Regions from separate parts of the Rhodococcus sp. B50 genome, predicted to be linked through region 1. Evidence: riboswitches for the same ligand, from Rfam matches in the RefSeq annotation. Region 1 holds a riboswitch; the other holds the start of a gene.
What was found. Region 1 has a riboswitch for cobalamin ahead of GON09_RS22675 (VWA domain-containing protein). Riboswitches for the same ligand answer to the same signal wherever they lie in the genome.
Positions count from the first base shown of each region.

Region 2: another riboswitch for cobalamin. It lies ahead of GON09_RS24865 (hypothetical protein); the one in region 1 lies ahead of GON09_RS22675 (VWA domain-containing protein).

Region 1 is NZ_WPAG02000002.1:4,873,565-4,876,953, forward strand. It holds gene GON09_RS22675 (VWA domain-containing protein) at 1-1,274, opposite strand, end outside; cobalamin riboswitch at 1,310-1,505, opposite strand; gene cbiE (precorrin-6y C5,15-methyltransferase (decarboxylating) subunit CbiE) at 1,546-2,751, shown strand; gene GON09_RS22685 (cobalt-precorrin-4/precorrin-4 C(11)-methyltransferase) at 2,748-3,389, shown strand, end outside.
Region 2 is NZ_WPAG02000003.1:80,472-83,860, forward strand. It holds gene GON09_RS24855 (IS1380 family transposase) at 1-680, shown strand, start outside; gene GON09_RS24860 (hypothetical protein) at 1,065-1,847, opposite strand; gene GON09_RS24865 (hypothetical protein) at 1,844-2,116, opposite strand; cobalamin riboswitch at 2,194-2,374, opposite strand; one part of gene GON09_RS24870 (IS3 family transposase) at 2,427-3,346, opposite strand; one part of gene GON09_RS24870 (IS3 family transposase) at 3,346-3,389, opposite strand, start outside.

The DNA.
Region 1 (3,389 bases):
GCAGGCAGATGGACGGGACCGGAATCGCCGCGACGGCTGCCCACGGTGCGGCCGATCGTGGTGACCGCCCGCGACCGGCGACCGGCCGCGCCGCGTCCGACCCGGTCGACGGAGAACACCCTGGTGCGATACGGATCCGATGCCGACGACAGCGTGGAGGACGACCGGCCGGCCGAGTCGGAGGGCACATCGCCCGCAGTCTCCTCCGGTGCGCTCCCGCCGCCGGGATCGTCGGGGCCGGGATCGGGATCGGGATCCGGGTCGGTGTCGTCCCCACCCAGCAATTCGTCGAGTAGATCGTCGCTGCTCGTGGGTGCATCGAAGGGATTGCGCCGCCGCCGATGCGGCAGTGCCAGTCGCGCCGCTGCCGCGATGTCCTCGCGTGTCACTTCGGTGCGCCCGTGCCACGCCGCGTGTGCGATCGCGGTGCGAGCAGTGACGAGGTCTGCGCGCATGCCGTCCACGTCGAAGGCCGCACACACCTCGGCGATCGAGACCAGTGCGTCGTCGCTCAGCACGACCTGCGGGACGAGTTCGCGCGCGGCGACGATGCCCCGCGACCATTCGGCGTCCCGATCCGCCCACCGGGCGGCGAACCCGGCGGGATCGGCGTCGAAGGCCATCCGTCGCCGCACGATCTCGGCACGCACCTGCGGGTCGCGGGGCGCGGCCACGTCGACGGCGAGTCCGAAGCGGTCGAGGAGTTGCGGCCGCAGTTCGCCTTCTTCGGGATTCATCGTTCCGACCAGCACGAACCGGGAAGCGTGTTCGACGGACACACCGTCACGTTCGACGGTGGAACGGCCCATCGCGGCGGCGTCGAGCAGCAGGTCCACGAGGTGGTCGTGCAGGAGGTTGACCTCGTCGACGTACAACACGCCCCGATTGGCGAGGGCCAGGAGACCGGGTTCGTATTCGGCCCTGCGTTCGGACAATGCCTTGCCGAGATGCAGCGACCCGGTGACGCGATCCTCCGCCGCACCGACGGGTAGTTCCACGAGCCGCACCGGCCGGATATGCGCGGCCGCACCGGCAGGATGAGGTCCGTCCGGACAGGACGGATCGGGTGCGGTCGGATCGCACGAGAATCGGCACCCCTCCACGACGGTGACCTGCGGCAACAGTGCGGCGTGGGCACGCACCGTCGTCGATTTCGCGGTGCCCTTCTCGCCGCGTACCAGCACACCGCCTATCGACGGCGACACCGCACACAGGGTCAGGGCCAGCGCGAGGTCGTCGGAACCGACCACCGCACCGAACGGATACACGTGCACTCCAACCTCCACAGGCTCCCGCTGGGATGTTCTCCGGGGCAAGCTGTTCGAAGGCCGGTATTCGGACTTCCCGGTCGGACGCCGTGCGATCACCTTCCCGGACCGTGTGGTCCAGTGGCTGCGCGTATGCGCATGATCGACGACTCCCGGGTCACCGCAGCGGGCCTGTGCCGGATTCTCACCGGCTTCCCGATTATCCCCGTGAGGGGCACCTTCGATTGCCTTGCTGCGGCCGAGTCTAACCCCAACCCGTGGGCTAGGGTTCACCGCCATGGGTTCACGCATCACCGTCGTCGGTATCGGGGCGGACGGGTGGCCGGGTGTGCCGTCGGGCGTCCGGGAACGAATACTCGCCGCCGACGTTCTGCTCGGCGGCCGGCGGCACCTCGACCTGGTGCCCGCCGGCCGTGCGATGCGCGAGGAGTGGCCGTCGCCGTTGCTGCCGGGCCTCGACGATCTCCTCGAGAGGCACGCAGGGAGGGATGTCGTCGCCCTCGCGTCGGGCGATCCGCTGGTCTCCGGGATCGGTACCACCCTGATCCGCCGACTGGGCCGCGACGCCGTCCGGGTGATCCCCGCAGTGTCCTCGGTGGCGCTCGCCCGCACCCGCATGGGCTGGTCCTCGGAGGAATGCGAGACGGTCACCGTGGTGGGACGCGAGATCGACTCACTGCGAAGATTTCTCACCCGCGGCCGGCGACTCGTCGTCCTCGTCGACGGAGCGCGGGTGCCGGACGTCGCGGCGCTGCTGGCCGACGGCGGGTTCGGCAACTCCCGTGTCTCGGTGCTGTCGAATCTCGGTGCCGTGGACGAATCGCGAATCGATTCGACCGCCGCTGATCTCGTGGATGTTCCGGTTCCGTCGTTGAGTCTGCTGTGTATCGACGTCGACGGTTCCGCAGGATTGTCGGCAGTGCCCGGTCTCGACGACGAGCTGTTCGAACACGACGGCCAGCTCAGCAAGCGGACCGTGCGTCTCGCCGCGGTGTGTGCCCTCGCGCCGCGTCCGGGGGAGCTGCTGTGGGATGTCGGTGCCGGCGCCGGTTCCGTCGGAATCGAATGGGCGCGCATCGATCCCCGTTGCCGCACGATCTCGGTGGAGAGCAACGCCGGTCGTGCCGACGCGATCGAACGCAATGCCGCCGCGTTGGGCGTTCCGTCCACCGTGCGCGTCGTCCGCGGACCCGCCCCCGCTGTGCTCACCGGTCTCGAAGCACCCGACGCGATCTTCGTCGGTGGGGGAGGAAGCCGTGAGGGTGTGCTCGACACATGCTGGGACGCACTGGCTCCCGGCGGACGGCTCGTCGCGCACGCGGTGACCCTGGAGACCGAGGCCGTCCTGGTGCAGTGGTGGAAGGTGCACGGTGGTGAACTCGTGCGCCTGTCCGTCGAACACGCCGATCCGATCGGAACGTTCACCGGATGGCGCGCGCAACGACCCGTGGTGCAATGGAGTGCAGTGAAAGGTGAACGATGACCGTCCATTTCGTCGGATCCGGGCCGGGAGCGGCCGACCTGCTCACGCTGCGAGCGGTGAACCTGCTCCGCGAGGTTCCGGTCGTTCTGTACGCCGGTACCTATCTCGATGCCGAGACCCTCTCGCACTGCCGTGACGACGCCGAACTGATCGACACGCAACATCTGGACCTCGACGAGATCACCGCCCACCTCGTCGACGCACACCGGCGCGGGTCCGATGCAGTGCGGCTGTGCTCCGGCGACCCGTCGCTGTACTCCGCGCTCACCGAACAGACGCGACGACTGGACGCCGCGGGTGTGCCCTGGGACGTCACGCCCGGTGTTCCGGCCTACGCTGCGGCGGCCGCGGCGCTCGGTACCGAACTGACCGTCCCCGAACTCGTACAGACGGTCGTGCTGACCCGGACCCAGGCCCGGTCGACGGCGATGCCCGACACCGAGGCGCTCGCGCGGGTCGCCGGGCTCCGGGCGAGTCTCGTCCTGCACCTGGCGATCACGCGCATCCGCGTCCTCGCCGAGGAACTCACGGTGGAGTACGGCGTCGACTGCCCCGTCGCGGTGGTCGCGTTCGCCTCGCGCCCGAACCAGATCGTGCTGCGCGGCACCCTCGCGGACATCGCCGACAGTGTCGAGGCA
Region 2 (3,389 bases), on a different contig from region 1:
CCGGTGGCACCCACTCCTTGATCGAGTATCTGACCAAGCGCAGGCTCTCGTATTCGGTGGGATTCGGGTTGACCGACGCCTATGCCGCCGCGATCGATCTGGTTCCCGAGCAGGCATGGACTCCGGCTTACGACTCGGACGGGCAGGTCCGGGACGGGGCCTGGGTCACCGAGATCACCGGGCTGCTCGACCTGTCGACGTGGCCGACCGGCATGCGCGTGATCGTCAGGAAGGAGAGACCGCATCCGGGTGCGCAGTTGCGGTTCACCGACCGTGACGGCCTGCGGTTGACGGCGTTCGTGACCAACACCCGCCGCGGGCAACTCCCCGATCTGGAGTTGCGGCACCGCCGTCGGGCTCGGTGCGAGGACCGGATCCGGACAGCGAAAGCAACCGGGCTGCAGAATCTTCCGCTGCACGGGTTCGATCAGAACCGGATCTGGCTCGCGCTCGTGCAACTGGCATGCGAGTTGACCGCGTGGATGCAGATGCTGGCATTCACCGAGGTCCCGGCGCGGCGGTGGGAGCCGAAACGGCTGCGGCTGCGGGTGCTGTCGATCGCCGGGAAGATCGCCCGCCATGCCCGTCAGGTTCGGCTGCGGCTGGCCGCGACGGCTCCCGGTGTCGATGTTCTCGTGGCCGGCCTGAACCGGCTCACCGCGCTACCTGCACCTGTGTGACCTGCACGAATCTTCATTTATCGAGTCGAAAGGACACTCAGTTCGGGGCCGTGGACCCCGACGTCACCCGACCGTGTCGGGCGACCAAGCGTGGATGCACACCGGATCCACCGCCTCCACCATCGAATCCGAACTGGTCAGGCCGGCACGCGGGACTCACGAAAGATTGAGGTTACCTTCCGGCCGCACATTTGTGGTCGCGCTTCCCGACGGCAATCTCATCCGAGTCACCGTGATGGACCGACCGGCACGATTTCCGCCCACTGTTTCGCCTTCACGAGGCTGAGCACGTCCGAGAGTCAGCCGGCAGCTGCGACATCGAAGCAGCGGTCGTCGGTTCGGTAGCCCGTCGACCCTCAGCTGTTCGGGGTGCTGCGCCGCGTGTCATTCTTCGGCCATCGCGTCCTGGAACCGTTTCGTCCGTTCTTCCTGAGTGAGTCGAGAACACCAGGAGCAGTAGCGTCCGTCGGGGGCGGCGTACCAGTGGCAGCAGGTCCTGCGGTCGTACTGCAGACGGGGGCCACAGGGCCCGGTGAGGATCCGGAAGTCACCGCTGCGGCGCAGCTCCGGGCGAGCCGAGAGCAGTTCCTGGGCGTGCTCACGCAGCGTGTGCGCATCCAGATTCAGGTCGGACCGGCGCGCGAGTGTTCGGAAGGCACCGGCGAATCCCGCGGCGATGTTGCCCAGAAGGTTGCCCATCCCGGGGCCTGTCTCGGCGCGCACATTCTGCGCCAGGGGTGTCAGGTGCCCGTCGACGGTCGTTTCGAGGAGGTGTTCGGGTGTGGCGTCTGTCCGCGCTTTCGGTGCGTCGAGCACCAGCAGATCGGGTGTGCCGGCGACAAAGCGCACGCGGACACTCGGGGCGCGAAGGTCGAGCGCAACCCCGTACAGCACCCATGCCGCCGTCGCGACGCCGCAGACACGGTGGCAGTAACGCTGGAAGACCAGCGAACCGACGTGCCGTGCCACCGGCATCTGCCGGTGCCGGGCATGTAGTTCGATCATCCTCTGTGTCTGCCCGGACGTCGGGTCGCACAGTTCGGCGGCGGCGAACCAGTCGACCTCAGCAGCGTCGTCGGAGACGGTGTTCGCCGCGGACCGGGTGCCGATGCGAAATGGGGGCCCGAGTGCATCGATCTTCTCCAGCATGGTGTGCAGATCGGTCATGTGTCAGTCTTTCTACCTCGGGCGACCCGGTCCTGGGCCGTGCCGGTGCGCGCAGCAACGACCGTGTCGACATCGTTCAGCGCCGGGATCAGCTCGCTGTTGGAGTGGTTGGCCACCACGGCAGACTCGATCGGTCCGTCGAATTCCACGGTCCGACCCGCATCATCGACGACCGGGATCGTCCGTTCCGAATAATCCTCATCCGGCTGCTCCGGGGCCGAACAGGCGGCGGTCGCTACCAGCCCGAACGTTGCCGACGTCACCGCCATCTGTGGCGGGGCAGGCGTGGACGGAAAGTACGGATAGTCATCGTATGAAGGCTCCTCGGCCGTGTAGGCAGGAGGACTGGCGCACTCCTGGGCCGGTAGGTATCGGACTCGAAACCTGCTCGGCGACTGCGCATACGTGCGCCGAGGTCTCTCACCGTTGCGGGACAGTTCCGGGTTCTCACCGGATTCCCTCTTGCGTCGGCATCACCCCAGCCGATAGGCGCGGGACGGGGCGGTGCCGAACCGGCCGTGTGGAAGCCTACCCGAGCGTGGGCGTGGCCCCTGAAGAGTGGACACGGGGTTGTGTACGTCAAGCGGCCTGATCGAGGGTAGCCCCATGGTCGACCTCGAAGTCAAGTGGTGATCGGTTCCCCAGTGATGAGTGCCGTCGGCGTGTGTTGTATCGAGTGATCCAGCGGAAAACCTCGGTGCGGGATTGCGCTTCGTCGAACCAGCGTTTCGCGCCCTGAAGCGTCTCCCGCTTCAACGACGCATTGAAGGACTCGGCCATCGCGTTGTCGGCGCTCGACCCGATTTGGCCCATCGATTGCCGCACGCCGTGCCGGCGACATGTCGCCTGGTAGTCCGAGGAGGTGAATTGACGTCCGTGATCCGAGTGGAAAATCGCTCCTTCCAGCGACCCTCGTGCCGCGGCCGCATTGTCGAGCGCGTTCTCCACGAGCTCGGTACGCATGTGACCTGCGATCGACCAGCCGACGAGCCGTTTGGAACACACGTCGATCACGGTCGCCAGGTAGAGGAACTCACCGGTGCCGCTGTGGGGAAGGTAAGTGATGTCACCGACGAATACTCGTCCAGGCTCGTCGGCGGTGAAATCACGGTTGACCAGGTCTTCGAAGACCTGTGCCCCAGGATCCTTGATCGTCGTGTTCTTCGGTTTACGCAGATGCACACCGACGATGTTGTTCTGTCGCATCAACCTGGCCACCCGCTTGTGATTGACCGTGCCCGGCACCTGGTCATCATCGGCCAGTTCGGCGGTCATCCGCCGGTAACCGAGGGTGTGGTCCCATTCCTGGTGGTGGGCACGTATTCGGTCGACTAGCGCCGCATCGGCCTGCTGGCGGGCAAGCCGAGCCGCCTTTCCGGCTCGCCACTTGTAGTAGCTCGACCGGTGGATGCCGAGCACCGTGCACATCCGCTTCACCTCATGGGTGTCCCGGTGGTCGTCAACGAACCGGAAGCGGATCACCAGTTCGTCTCTGCCGCGAAATATTTCGTGGCCTTGCGCAGGATGTCTCGTTCCTCGCTG